DNA from 2 places in the Microbispora sp. NPDC046973 genome. Region 1 is predicted to be linked to the other one. Evidence: riboswitches for the same ligand, from Rfam matches in the RefSeq annotation. Region 1 holds a riboswitch; the other holds the start of a gene.

Region 1 (7,122 bases):
GCGACACGAGGTAGTAGCCGTTCAGGCCGAGCGGGTTCTCCGTCCAGGCGTACGTGTGGCCCTCGGGCGCCTTCAGCACCTTCGGCAGCCGCTGGTTGATCGGTCCCGGCGGCAGGTGCCGCAGGCGCTCGACACAGGCGTCGGCCAGGTCGAGGGAGACCTTGACCTGTTCGAGCAGCACCTGGAACCGGGCCAGGCAGTCCCCGGCCGACCGGGTCACGACCTTCACCGGCAGCTCGCCGTACGCCAGGTAGGGCTCGTCGCGCCGCAGGTCGAAGTCGACGCCCGAGGCCCGCGCGATGGGGCCGCTCACGCCGTACTGCATGATCGTCTCGCGGTCGAGCACGCCGACACCGCGGGTGCGGGCAAGGAAGATCTCGTTGCCGGCGATCAGTTCCTCGATGTCGGGCAGCCGCCGCCGCACGGCCGCGACGGCGGCGGTGACCCGGTCGAGCCAGCCCAGGGGCAGCTCCTCCTTCAGCCCGCCCACCCGGTTGAACATGTAGTGCATGCGGCCGCCGGAGATCTCCTCCATGACGTGCTGGAGGGTCTCCCGCTCACGGAAGGCGTAGAAGACCGGCGTGATCGCGCCGAGCTCTAGGGGATAGCTGCCGAGGAACATCAGGTGGCTGAGCACGCGGTTGAGCTCGGCCAGCAGCGTCCTGGCCCACACCGCCCTGGGCGGGGGCTGCATGCCCAGCATGCGCTCGACCGCGAGCACGACGCCCAGCTCGTTGGCGAACGCCGACAGCCAGTCGTGCCGGTTGGCGAGCACGATGATCTGCCGGTAGTCGCGCACCTCGAACAGCTTCTCCGCGCCTCGGTGCATGTAGCCGACGATCGGCTCGGCGGCCGTGATGCGCTCGCCGTCGAGGACGAGCCGCAGCCGCAGCACGCCGTGGGTGGACGGGTGCTGCGGGCCGATGTTGAGGATCATGTCCTCGGTGGCCAGCTCCCTCGCCTGCACGGCGTCGGCTCCCGCGCCGATCCCCACGATGCGTTCGGTGCGCACGCCCTCCTGCTCGGTCGTCATGCCGTCCATGCTTTCACGCTCGCACCGTGCGGGCGAAAGCCTCCCGTGAGGTCAGTGAGACCCCCAGCCTGACCTTCCCAGCCGTCAGGCGGCGGCGATCTCGCGTAGCGCCTCGATGAGGCGGTCGACGTGTTCGGTGGTCGTGCCGATGCCGACCGACGCCCGTACGGCGCTGAACGTGCCGTCCGCGCAGCCGCCGTCCTCCCCGCCGCCGAGGAGGTGGCGGACGAACGGGTGGGCGCAGAACTTGCCGTCCCTGACGCCGATGCCCCACTCGGCCGACAGCGCCTCGGCGACCTCGCGGGCCGTGCGGCCCTCGACGGTGAACGACACGATGCCGACGCGCGGGTGGTCCTGACCCCACAGCGACAGCTCGCGTACGCCGGGGATCTCGGCGAGACCGGCGCGCAGGCGGGTGAGCAGCCGCTCCTCCTCCCGCACCAGCGCGGTCCAGCCGGTCGCGGTCAGCGCGTCGCAGGCGGCGGCGAGCGCGATCGCGCCGAGCACGTTGGGGGTGCCCGCCTCGTGCCGCGTCTCGGGGTCGTCGCTCCACTCGGTGGTCTCGCCCACCGCCTGTACGGCTCCGCCGCCACGCAGGTAGGGATCGGCGTCGGCGAGCCAGTCGGGGCGGCCCACGAGCACCCCGGAGCCGAACGGGGCGTAGAGCTTGTGCCCGGAGAAGGCCACGTAGTCGAGGTCGAGCGCGGCGAGGTTGAGCTCGCGGTGGGGGACGAGCTGGGCGGCGTCCACGGCGATCCGCGCGCCGTGCCGGTGGGCGATGTGGGCCAGCCCGGCGATCGGCCACAGCTCGCCCGTGACGTTGGAGGCCGCGGTCACGACGAGCAGGGCGGGGCCGTCGATCGCGGCCAGCGCCTCGTCGGCCGCCCGGATCGCCTCGCCGGGGAAGGCGGGCGGCGCGAGCCGTACGGCGTTCGGCCAGGGCAGCAGCGAGGCGTGGTGCTCGGTCTCGAACACGACGACGGTGGTGCCCTCGGGGAGGCTGCGGGCCAGCAGGTTCATTGCGTCGGTCGTGTTGCGCACGAAGACCAGCGCGTCGCCGGGACGGGCGCCGACGAAGGCCCGCACGGTGTGCCTGGCCTGCTCATACCTGGCCGTCGTGAGCTGCGAGGCGTAGCCCGCGCCCCGGTGGACGCTGGAGTAGGCCGGCAGCGCCGCCGCGACGGCGGCGTTCACCGGCTCGAGACAGGGCGCGCTCGCCGCGTAGTCGAGGTTCGCGTACGACACGAGCCTGCCGCCCTTGACGGGCACCTCCAGGCCGGCGCCCACGACAGCCGGCAGGCGCACGGGCTCGGAGATGCGGTTGACGGCCTGCTGGACGAAGGTGAGTGCGGACAACGCCATGCCTCCTCGGGGTTGGGGACCCCGGCCATGGCATCGGGAAGGCGGAGCCCGCGCTTGCCCGGCACACCTCGTGCCGGACCCGGTCCTCACCCGGGGCACCCCGCCGCGAGCGCGAGGGTTGCCGGCCAGCAAGCCGGGGCTTGACGCTGGCACTCATGACCTGGACGGCACTATAACCCGACACCGCCCCCCGGCCGCAAGTGCGGACGATCCCAAGCGGAGTCAGTCGTCGTCGACCGTGACACCGAGGATGTGGGCGAACATCGGCGCGAGTTCCATCAGCTGGACGCCGCTGATGGTCGCGCCGCGCAGCGCGTCGTAGCCGTCGGAGATGCCCAGGGACACGGCGCCGCGCAGGTCGACCCGGGACAGGCGCGCCTTGTCGAACCGCACCCGTTCCAGCGTGGAGCCGGGGAAGGCGACACCGGTCAGCGCCGCGCCCGCGAAGTCCACGTCGCGCAGCGTGCACTCGACGAACGAGACCTCCCGCAGGTCGGCGGCGCGGAGGTTGACCGAGTCGAGCTTGCACCGGTGGAAGAGCACGTGGTTCATCTCGGCGCCGGGCAGCGCCGTGCCGGCCGGGGCGCTCGTGATGATCTCCGCATCCGCCCAGACGGACTCGGTGAGGTCGCCGCCCACCCAGCGCACGCCGTTCAGCCACACGTCCGAGAACCGGGCGCGCCGATACCGGCCGCCGGCGAACGTCACCGAGGTGAACGCCGACTCGATGAACCGCGCGTTGGAGGCGTCGGCGTCCTCGAACTCCTGCCCGTCGAACAGGACCGTGTCGTAGTCGCCGCCCTGAGCGAGCCGGCCCTCGAACGGCTCGAGGTGATCGGCATAGGGCAACTCGCCGAGTTCGCGGGGTTCCCTGCGATGCTGTTCGCGGCGCTTGGGCATCGCCCCAACCTACGCCACGACGGACCCGCACGTCCGTACTCCCGAGCGAGGTATTTCATCCGTATTGTTGTCCATTGTGAAGTTTGATCCCTGGAATGCCGAGTTCATCGCGGACCCCTACGACGCCTACCGCGACCTGCGCGACAACGATCCGGTCAGCTTCTTCGAGCCGACGGGGCAGTGGCTGATCGCCCGCCACGCGGATGTGAACGCGCTGCTGCGCGACCGGCGCCTCGGCCGGTCCTACCTGCACGTGGCGACGCACGAGGCGTTCGGCCGCGAGCCCGAGCCGGAGTTCCAGGAACCGTTCTGGCGGGTGATCCGGGCCGGGATGCTCGACGTCGAGCCGCCGGTTCACACGCGGCTGCGCCGCCTGGTGTCCAAGGCGTTCACGCCTCGCATGGTCGAGTCGCTGCGCCCCCGCGTACGGAAGATCGCGACCGAGCTGACCGAGGGACTGGTCGAGCGTGGCGGTGGCGACCTGCTGGCCGAGGTGGCCGAGCCGCTGCCGGTCACCGTGATCGCCGAGATGCTGGGCGTGCCCGAGGCCGACCGCCACCTGCTGCGCCCCTGGTCGGCCGACATCTGCGGGATGTACGAGCTGAACCCCTCGCTGGAGGCCCAGCACACGGCCGTACGCGCGGCGACGGAGTTCGCCGGCTACCTGCGCGAGCTGGCCAGGGCGCGCAGGGAACGGCCGGGCGACGACATGATCTCGGCGCTGGCCCAGGTGGTCGACGACGGGGACCGGCTGACCGAGGACGAGCTGATCGGCACCTGCGTGCTGCTGCTCAACGCCGGGCACGAGGCCACGGTCAACGCCACCGGCAGCGGGTGGTGGGCGCTGTTCCGCAACCCGGGTGAGCTGGAGCGGCTGCGCGCCGACCCCGGCCTGATGCCGACGGCGGTCGAGGAGTTGCTGCGCTACGACACCCCGGCGCAGATGTTCGAGCGATGGGTGCTGGAGGACGTCGAGGTCGGCGGGGTGACGATCCCCCAGGGCGTGGAGATCGCGCTGCTGTTCGGCTCGGCGAACCGGGACCCCGAGGTCTTCGCCGACCCCGACCGTCTCGACATCGGCAGGGCGGACAACCCGCACATCTCGTTCGGCGCCGGCATCCACTTCTGCCTCGGCGCGCCGCTCGCGCGGGTCGAGATGGCGGAGTCGTTCGGCGCCCTGCTGCGGCTGGCGCCCACGCTGGAGCTCGCCGAGGAGCCCGCCTGGAAGCCCAGCTACATCATGCGCGGCCTCGAGTCACTGAAGGTCACCGTCTGACACGACGCCCGCGTGGTGGCTGACCGTGTGGTGGGTGACCGTGGTGTCGTAGCCGAGCAGGACGGCCTGGGCCCCGGGCTCGACGACGGCCGTGCCGGGGTCGTCCCCGGCGAAGCGGCGGATCGCGTCCATCGAGTCCCACAGCGTCATGACCTGGATCTCCACCCGGCCGTCGGCGGCGTCCCGCCGCAGCAGGTACGCGCCACGGTGCCCGTCCACATCGCGCAGGGAGGGCAGGACCGACGCGGTGAAATGCCGCTCGTAGCCGTCCGCGCCCTCCGGGGTCGCGCTCGCGCGCCAGATTCTCGCGATCAAGATCTCTCCTCTCGATGTCGTGACTGGCTGAGCCAGCCGAAGCCGCCGAGACCGGCCGGGTCGATCAGCTCGGCCTCCTGGGATGCCCGGCCGAGCGCGCGTACGTACCCGACGGGGTCGGTGGACGCCAGCGCGAGCGGCGGGCGGGTCCCGGCGACCCCCAGGTCCCGCAGCGCCTCCCGCTGGGTGGTGAGCGTGGTCGCCCGCGCCCCCGCCCGCTCGCCCGCCGCCGCGCAGGCGTCCAGCGCGACGTGGGCGGTGATGTCGCATGATCCGTCCGGTGTGGGCGGCACCATCGCGCCGTCGCGATATCCGGCGACCGTGCCGCGCGGGGGCCGCCGCCCGGCCAGATGGGCGTAGTCCACGGCGACCGCCGTGCCGCGGGCCAGCCGTGCGATCACCGAGGCCCACGCCTCGTCGCGCGGGCGGCCGATCTCGGCGCGTTCCCCCGGCGAGCGCAGCGGCCACCAGCGCTCCAGCCAGGCCAGGTCCTCGGGGCAGGGAGCGGGCCCGAGCCGTTCGCCGCCGGTCGAGGTGTCCACGAGCACCAGGCGAGGGCCGTCCGGCGTCATCTCGGCGATGTCGAGCGGCACGTTGTCCAGCCACTCGTTGGCGATCAGCAGGCCGCCCGCCCCGTACGGCGCCTCCGGCTCCCAGGCCACCCGGGGGTCGAGATCGCCGGGCCGGGGGGACAGGTCGACGGCGGTGACCCGCAGCCGCTCCGCGAGGTCCGGCGGCGCGGCGGCGAGCACGCGGGCGGCCAGCAGGCCGTTGCCGCTGCCCATGTCGACGAGATCGACCGGGTCGGGCCGGCCGAGGGCGGCGTCCACCCGCAGGAGCAGGCGCAGCACGGCCTCGGCGAAGACCGGTGAGGCATGCACCGACGTGCGGAAATGCCGGTCGGGGCGCTCGCGCAGGTAGAAGCCCTCCGCGCCGTAGAGCGCCCGCCGCATGGCCTCCCGCCAGGTGACTTCCACAGCGCTCCACGTTAGCGACACGCCGAGGCCGTGACGAAAAGTAGTCACTTTCGTACTTATGGCTCAACATAGGCCCGTGAGAAACGGGACAAAATCCGACCGTTGGGCCACGCCCGGGCCGGCGGGAGCGCCGCCGCTACGCTGAACCGAGGGGAGGCGTCATGGACACAAGTGACCGCCCGGCGCGGCTCGCCGTGGGAGTGCTCGGCGCGGGACGGGTCGGCTCCGTGCTCGGAGCCGCGCTCATGCTCGCGGGTCATCGCGTGGTGGCGGCCAGCGGCGTGTCCGACGCGTCGGCGCGGCGGGCCGCCGACCGCCTCGGCCTGAAGCTCAGCAGGCCGGACGAGGTGATCGCCCGGTCCGAGCTGGTGCTGCTGACCGTGCCGGACGACGTGCTGCCCGGCCTCGTCTCGGGCCTCGCCGCCACCGGCGCCGACCTGCGCGGCAAGCTGCTCGTGCACGCCAGCGGCGCGTACGGCCTGGGCGTGCTCGACCCCGCGGCCGAGGCGGGGGCGCTGCCGCTCGCGCTGCACCCCGTGATGACGTTCACCGGCAGGAGCGACGACCTGACCCGGCTCAACGGCTGCTCGTTCGGCGTCACGGCGCCCGACCTGCTGCGGCCGGTGGCCGAGGCGCTGGTCATCGAGATGGGCGGCGAGCCGGTGTGGATCGCCGACCGGGACCGGCCGCTCTACCACGCCGCCCTGGCCGGCGCGGCGAACCACATGGTGACGCTCGTCGCCGAGTCGCAGGAACTGCTCGCGAAGATCGGCGTGGAGCATCCGGGCCGGATGCTCGGCCCGCTGCTGAGCGCGGCACTCGACAACGTGCTGCGTCTCGGCATCAGCGGGCTCACCGGGCCCGTGGTGCGCGGCGACGCGGGCACCGTGCGCAAGCACGTCGACGCGCTGATCCTGGCCGCCCCCGAGGCCGCGGACGCGTACGTCGCCCTCGCGAGGCTCACCGCCGACCGGGCGCTCGCGGCGGGCCTCCTCAAGCCGGAGGCGGCCGAACGCCTTCTGGACGCCCTGGGAGGGAACATATGGACCTGACCGTCGCCGCCGACCGCGCCGCCCTCGACAAGGCGAGAGACGCGCTCGGCCCCGGGAGGATCGCCCTGGTCCCCACGATGGGGGCGCTCCACGAGGGCCACCGGTCGCTGATCCGGCTGGCGCGCGACCACGCCGACCACGTGGTGGTGAGCGTGTTCGTCAACCCCCTGCAGTTCGGCCCCAACGAGGACTTCTCCCGCTATCCCC
Region 2 (7,122 bases), on a different contig from region 1:
TCGGCCTTCCTCGCCGAGCGGGACGCCCGCTCGGTCATGTTCGTCGGCGACGACCTGGGGGACCTCGCCGCCTTCGACGCGGTCGAGTCGGCCGGGATCCCCGGCGTACGGGTGTGCAGCGGGTCCGCGGAGGTGACCGCCCTGGCGGAGCGGGCCGACGTGGTCGTGGACGGGCCCGACGGCGTCGTGGCCTTCCTCGGCGACCTCGTGGCAACGCTCGGCAAGCCGTCTGCAAGCGGCCGGGCGTAACGTGCCGGGCATGAGGACAACGATCTCGGCCGCGGCGGCCGGCCTGGCCGTGCTGGCGGTCTCCCTGGCGGCTCCGGCGGCGGCGTTCGCGAGCGACAGCGCGGCCACCAGGACGCTGCACCTGCGCAAGGGCCTGACCCTGACGATTCCCGCGTCCTGGAAGGTCGACGACAGCCGCAAGGACTGGCTGCGGGTCATCACCGGCTCGTGCCCGACCAAGGGCACGGACACGTACGGCTTCCGCGACTCGGGGTGCCACAGCTTCTGGGTCATGGGGCCCAAGGCCATCAAGATGGGCCACGAGCTGTTCCAGGCGTACACGCCGGACGGCCCGTTCTATCCGGCCACCGACGTCGGGCCCTGCCCGGTGAGGAAGAACCTCTACCTTCACCGGACCACGCTCGCCGAGAAGGGGCTGCGGCAGGTGGGGCCGGGACACAAGGCGTACTACCGCGACTGGGCGGGCACCTGCGGGACCATGACCTCGGGCAAGGTCAAGGCCCGCTTCAACCAGCGCGAGTGGTATCTGCCGACGTCGAAGATCCTGGTGATCGACCAGTGGAGGACCCCGGGCCTGAGCACGATACTCAAGAACGCCACGTGGAGCTGACGCCGCATTCGGCGATCTTCTGTCTATCCGGCCGCAAGTCGTCCGCAAGCGAGCGCGCCTAATGTGCCGGACATGTTCAGAAAGACGATCTCGGCCGCGGCGGCCGGCCTGGCCGTGCTGGCGGTTTCCCTGGCGGCTCCGGCGGCGGCGTTCGCGAGCGAAAGCGGCGGCACCAAGAAGGTCCACCTGCGGAGCGGCCTGACCCTCACGATCCCCACGTCGTGGAAGGTGGCCAAGGACGACAAGGACTGGGTGCGCGTCATCACCGGCTCGTGCCCCACCTACGGCACCGAGGACTTCGGGTTCCGCGACTGGGGGTGCCACAGCTTCTGGGTGCTCGGCCCCAAGGCGCTCAAGATCGGGCTCCGCACCTTCCAGGCGTACAAGCCGAAGTACGGCTACGACCCGGCGACCGACGTCAGCATCTGCCCCAAGAGCTACAAGCTGTACAAGGGCGAGTGGAAGCTCGCGGACAAGGGACTGCGGCAGGTCGGGCCCGGTCACAAGGCGGACTACCACAAGTGGGCCGGGACCTGCGTCGACAAGAAGTGGCGGGTGAAGCTGCACTACAACCAGCGCGAGTGGTATCTGCCCACGTCGAAGATCCTGGTCCTCGACCAGTGGGACAACCCGCAGCTGAGCGACATCCTGAAGAACGCGACCTGGAACTGACCGGCCCAGGGAATCTAGGAACGCGTCTAGGAACGCGTCCTCGACGCGGCCGCTCCTCCCGCGGCCATCGCGATCAGGGCGGGCGCGAGCAGGAACGCCGTGTGCGTCCCGAAGCCGTCGCCCAGCGCGCCGAGCACGAACGGCCCGCTGCCCGAGCCCACGCCCGCCCAGATCGAGGCCGTGCCCGACGCCTGGTCCGGCCGGCCTCCCGACACCTCGATCATGCGAGTGAGGCCCATGGGGAACTGCACCGAGATGCCGAGCCCGCTGAGCGCGAGCCCGGCGTAGCAGACCGGCGCCGAGGTCCCGGCCCAAAACAGCGCCCAGCCCGCCAGGGTCACCCCGAGCGAGCCCAGCAGCACCGATCCCGGCGCGAAGCGCAGCGCCAGCCGGGCGCCGCCGAACCGGCCCGCGGCCATGCCGGCCAGCATCGCGGTCAGCCCGGTCGCCGCCAGGCCGGGCGACAGCCCGGTCCGCTGGGAGAGCAGCTCGGCGGCCCACAGGTTGAAGGCGAACTCCAGGGCCACGCAGCACAGCAGGACAACCCCGGCGGCGTGGAAGCGCCAGCCGTACGGGATCGTGCCGGAGGTCGCGGACAGCGACGGCGGCGGGGCGGGCACCGGCGGCACCCAGACCCGGCCCATGAGCAGGGCCACCAGGAGGGTGGAGGCCACCGGCACGAACAGTGCGGGCCGCCAGCCTGCCGGCGACTCGGCCACCACGCTGAAGGCGTAGGTGGTGGCGATCCCGGCGATGACGGCGACCGCGTTGGCCTCGCTGATGACGGCCGCCCCTGCCGGGCCGTGGTGGTCGCTGAGCACCGCCATCATCACGTACAGCGCCGTCGAGCCGCAGCAGCCGGCGAGCGTGAAACCGGCCAGCGTGAACGGGAGCGCGTGCCCGAACGCGACGAGGAGCACCCCGGCGTTCATCCCGGCCAGACCGGCCCAGGTGACGGCGCGGCGCCCGAACCGCCTGGTCAGCGCGGGCAGGGCCAGGCCGCCTGCGATGCCGCCGAGTGCCATCCCGGTGCCGTGCAGCCCGCCGACGGCCTGGGACACGCCGAGCTCGGCGCGCAGCAGGGGCAGGGCGGCCGACAGGCCGTAGAGGTAGGTGGCGAAGGTGGCGAGCTGGAGGTAGATCAACCAGGTGGGGCTGTCCCTGATGACCTTTATGTTGCGGTCCAAAACCAGGCAAGGGTAGCGCAACAGGTCACGCGCGCCTGGCCTGGGTCAGCGCAGCGCGGCGAGCTGGTCATCGAACCAGCGCTGGGGCGGCAGGGCGGTGGCGGCCTCCCTCAGCCGCAGACCGCGCGTGAGCCGCTCCTGCTCCGGCAGCGTCAGCGCCTCGTGCAGCGCCGCCGCCGTGCCGGACACGTCGTAGGGGTTGACGAGCAGGGAGTCGGCCCCCAGCTCGGCCGCCGCGCCCGCCTCGCGGGACAGCACGAGCGCGCACCGGGGCGACAGGATCGGGCCCTCCTTGGCCACCAGGTTCATGCCGTCCCTGATCGGGTTGACGAGCAGCACGTCGGCCAGCCGGTAGGCGGCCAGCGAGCGCGGGTAGTCGTCGTTCACGTTGAGGATCAGCGGGTCCCAGTCCTCGGTCGCGTACTCGTCCTCGATCTCCTTGGCGCAGCGCTGCACGGCCGCCGTGTACTCGCGGTACTCCGGCAGGTCGTGGCGGGAGGGATAGGCGAACGCGAGGTGGACGACCCGGCCGTGCCATTCGGGATGGGCGGCCAGGAACTCCTGGTAGGCCCGCAGGCCGCGCACGATGTTCTTGGACAGCTCGGTGCGGTCGATGCGCACGATCAGCTTCCGGTCGCCCACCAGGTCCCTGATCACGGTCATGTGCGACTCGACGTCCTGCTCGGCCGCCCGGGACAGCAGCGCCTCGCCGTTCACGCCGAGCGGGTGGACGCCGATCCTGGTGGTCCGCCCGTCGTGCGTGACCGTACGCGCGGCGTGGTCCACCCGGGCCCCGAGCAGCGTTTCGCAGCAGTCCATGAAGGCGCGGGCCCAGCGCGCGGTGAGGAACCCGGCGTGGTCGGCGCCGAGGATGCCGGTCAGCACCTCCGCCACGACGTCCTCGGGCAGCAGCGCGAAGTATTCGGGCGGCGCCCAGGGCGTGTGCGAGAAGTGGGCGATGCGCAGGTCGGGCCGCTCGACCCGGAGCATCGCCGGGGTCAGCGTCAGGTGGTAGTCCTGCACCATGACGCGCGCCCGGTGCGCCGCCTCCTCGGCCAGGGCCAGCGCGAAGGCGCCGTTGTACGTGCGGTACGACTCCCACTCGCGGTGAAACCGGGTGCCGAACTCGGGGGAGAAGGGCGTGTTGTAGAGCAGGTGGTTGACGAACCAGAGGGTCGAGTTGGCCACGGCGTTGTAGGCCCGGTGGAAGACCGCGGGCGGGATGTCCAGCATGCGGATGGGCCCCGTCTCGAAGGCCCGGTCGAGCCGCCCGCCGGGCGCCTGGCGCACCGCGCCCCGGTCGCCGTCCGACAGGGCCGCGCAGACCCACAGGACGTCGGTGTCTTTGACCACCTCGGACAGGCCGGAGACGAGCCCGCCGCCGCCCCTGCGCATGGTCAGGCCGCCGTCGTCCGACAGCGTGAAGGACACCGGGCCCCGGTTGGACGCGATCAGAACGGTGCTGCTCATCTTGGGGTTCCCTCGATCAGAGCGGGCGCGCATGCCGGAAGATTAATAAAAGCCGACCTCCGTCAATAGGATGTCAACCGATCGCGGGAGGGCTGGATACGGCATGGCACTGGACGACACGACCGAGGACCTGGCCCGATCGGCTGCCCAGGGGGACCATCGCGCGCTCGGCGAACTGCTGCGGCGCATCGAGCCCGACGTGCTGCGGCACTGTGAGCGGCTTCTACCGTATCGGCAGGACGCCGAGGAGGCCGCGCAGGACACGCTGCTCGCCGTGGCGCGCAACATCGCGAGGTTCGAGGGGCGGGCCAAGTTCAGCACCTGGCTGCACATCGTGACCGTGAACTGCGCCAGGACCACCTACCGAACGCTCAAGCGGCGCTCGTCGGAGCAGGCGGAGGAGCTGCCCGAGCAGCGGCCCGATCCCCGGCGGGTGAGCGTCATCGCCGGGTCGCGGCTCGACCTGCTCGACGCGATGGAGGCGCTGGAGGCCGAGCGGCCCGACCTCGCCCAGGCGCTCGTGCTGCGCGACATCTGCCAGCTCGACTACGCGGAGGTCGCCGAGCAGCTGAAGATCCCCCTCGGGACGGTCAAGTCGCGTATCCACCAGGCGCGCAAGTACGTGCAAAGTGCCCTCGGCGAGGCCTACGGCTGATACGAATCGTCTCGCCATGCGAGACGACGGAACGGACACCGGGGACGCCGGGGTACAGTGCTAGGGACCTTCCTCGGAAGGTCCTACAACTGAACATGCTCATCCAGAGGGGTGGAGGGACCGGCCCTGCGAAGCCCCGGCAACCTCCCCGGTGTCGAACTCGTGCCCCACGAGGCCCGGCCGGGACAGGTGCCAATTCCGGCTCGCGGCCAGGGTGGTCGCGAGCGAAGATGAGGGAAAGGCCTCGCTTCATGGCGCACACCAGCACTGCCGCGAACACCGTCGAGTTCGGCCCCGCCACCGGTCTTTCGTGTCGCGAATGCGGCGCTCTTTACGACCTCGGCCCGATCTTCGCCTGTACGGAGTGTTTCGGCCCCCTTGAGGTGGCGTACGACTTCGGCGAGATCCGCCGGGAGGACATCGAATCCGGCCCGGCGAACATCTGGCGGTACCGCTCCCTGCTCCCCGTTCCCCCCGGCGTGACGGCCAAGCCCAACCTCCAGCCCGGCTGGACCAAGCTCGTTAAGGCCGACAGGCTGGCGGCCGAGCTGGGCCTGCGGTCGCTTCACGTCAAGGACGACTCCGGCAACCCGACCCACTCCTTCAAGGACCGGGTCGTCGCGATCGCGCTGGAGGCCGCGCGCAACTTCGGCTTCCACACCCTGTCGTGCTCCTCCACCGGCAACCTCGCCGGCGCGGTGAGCGCGGCCGCCGCGCGGGCCGGGCTGGAGTCCTGCGTGTTCATCCCCGCCGACCTGGAGCCGGCCAAGGTCACCATGGCCGCCGTGTACGGCGGCCGCCTGGTCGCCATCGACGGCAACTACGACGAGGTCAACCGCTTCTGCTCCGAGCTCATCGGTGACGAGCTGGGTGAGAAGTGGGGCTTCGTCAACGTCAACCTCCGGCCCTTCTATGCCGAGGGCTCCAAGACGCTGGCGTACGAGATCGCCGAGCAGCTCGGCTGGCGGCTGCCCGACCAGATCGTCATCCCGGTGGCGTCCGGCTCCCAGCTCACCAAGATCGACAAGGGTTTCCGTGAGCTGATCAAGCTGGGGCTGGTCGAGGAGCGTCCCTACCGGATCTTCGGGGCGCAGGCCGAGGGCTGCTCGCCGGTCTCCCGGGCGTACAAGGCCGGGCAGGACGTGGTGCAGCCGGTGCGGCCCGACACCATCGCCAAGTCCCTGGCCATCGGCAACCCGGCGGACGGGCCGTACGTGCTCGACATCGCGCGCCGGACGGGCGGCGCGGTGGAGGACGTGAACGACCAGGAAGTGGTCGAGGCGATCCGCCTGCTGGCCAGGACCGAGGGCGTCTTCGCCGAGACCGCGGGCGGTGTCACGGTCGGTGTGCTGCGCAAGCTGGTGCGCGAGGGCCGCCTCGACCCCGACGCCGAGACCGTGGTGCTGAACACCGGCGACGGGCTCAAGACGCTCGACGCGGTGGCCGAGCACGCCCGTCCCGCCGCCGTCATCCGTCCCTCTCTCGACGCCTTCCGTACGGCATTCGCCAACTGAAAGCGTTTCAAAAGGCCCATCGGCAGTAACGAAAGCGAGCGAACAATGAGCGTTTCCGTGCGGATTCCGACGATTCTCCGGACGTACACCAACGGAGCCGCGGAGGTGAGCGGGGAGGGGGGAACGCTCCGCGAGGTCCTGCAGAAGCTGGACGCGGACTACCCCGGCATCGGCGGGCGCATCCTGGACGAAACGGGTAAGATTCGGCGTTTTGTCAACGTCTACGTCGGGGAAGAGGACGTCCGATTTGCCGACGGTCTGGACACCGCCACGCCGGACGGGGTGCAGATTTCGGTCATCCCCGCCGTAGCCGGAGGCTGAGCCGCCGCGCCGGGAGTCGAGCACCTGACATGCACTTCTATCGGATGAAGAAGCATGCGATGGCATGGCAAATGGTGCAGCTCTCAACTATTCAACAGCAAAGTGAATATTCTCCGATCCTGCTTTGAGCGAACGCCAAGTAGTAGTTTGCGGATTGACTCTGTTGTCCTACGCCTTGACACGGGTATGGTCGAGGACGATCGACAAAACCGGGGGCTTCTTGGGTGTGGTCCCCAGCCCAGCAAGAGGAGTCGGAAGTGGCGCAGGGCACCGTCAAATGGTTTAACGCGGACAAGGGCTACGGCTTCATCGCGGTAGACGGTGGTAAGGACGTGTTCGTCCATTACTCGGCAATCCTGATGGACGGCTACAAGGCCCTCGAGCAGGGTCAGCGGGTTGAGTTCGACATCACGCAGGGTCAGAAGGGCCCGCAGGCGGAGGCCG

The links. A riboswitch is a leader RNA that binds a small molecule or an ion and turns the genes downstream of it on or off. The one in region 1 is predicted to bind S-adenosylmethionine.
Region 2: another riboswitch for S-adenosylmethionine. It lies ahead of thrC (threonine synthase); the one in region 1 lies ahead of ABZ860_RS28950 (aminotransferase class V-fold PLP-dependent enzyme).

Annotation. Positions count from the first base shown of each region.
Region 1 is NZ_JBEYWQ010000018.1:147,465-154,586, forward strand. Features, by position in the region: gene ABZ860_RS28945 (NADH-quinone oxidoreductase subunit D) at 1-1,033, opposite strand, end outside; gene ABZ860_RS28950 (aminotransferase class V-fold PLP-dependent enzyme) at 1,118-2,395, opposite strand; SAM riboswitch class IV at 2,441-2,556, opposite strand; gene ABZ860_RS28955 (pentapeptide repeat-containing protein) at 2,618-3,295, opposite strand; gene ABZ860_RS28960 (cytochrome P450) at 3,372-4,571, shown strand; gene ABZ860_RS28965 (antibiotic biosynthesis monooxygenase) at 4,551-4,886, opposite strand; gene ABZ860_RS28970 (SAM-dependent methyltransferase) at 4,883-5,863, opposite strand; gene ABZ860_RS28975 (DUF2520 domain-containing protein) at 6,025-6,915, shown strand; gene panC (pantoate--beta-alanine ligase) at 6,906-7,122, shown strand, end outside.
Region 2 is NZ_JBEYWQ010000020.1:136,897-144,018, reverse strand. Features, by position in the region: gene otsB (trehalose-phosphatase) at 1-249, shown strand, start outside; gene ABZ860_RS30505 (hypothetical protein) at 260-859, shown strand; gene ABZ860_RS30500 (hypothetical protein) at 932-1,531, shown strand; gene ABZ860_RS30495 (MFS transporter) at 1,558-2,718, opposite strand; gene ABZ860_RS30490 (trehalose-6-phosphate synthase) at 2,764-4,188, opposite strand; gene ABZ860_RS30485 (sigma-70 family RNA polymerase sigma factor) at 4,292-4,843, shown strand; SAM riboswitch class I at 4,940-5,080, shown strand; gene thrC (threonine synthase) at 5,095-6,357, shown strand; gene ABZ860_RS30475 (MoaD/ThiS family protein) at 6,403-6,678, shown strand; gene ABZ860_RS30470 (cold-shock protein) at 6,936-7,122, shown strand, end outside.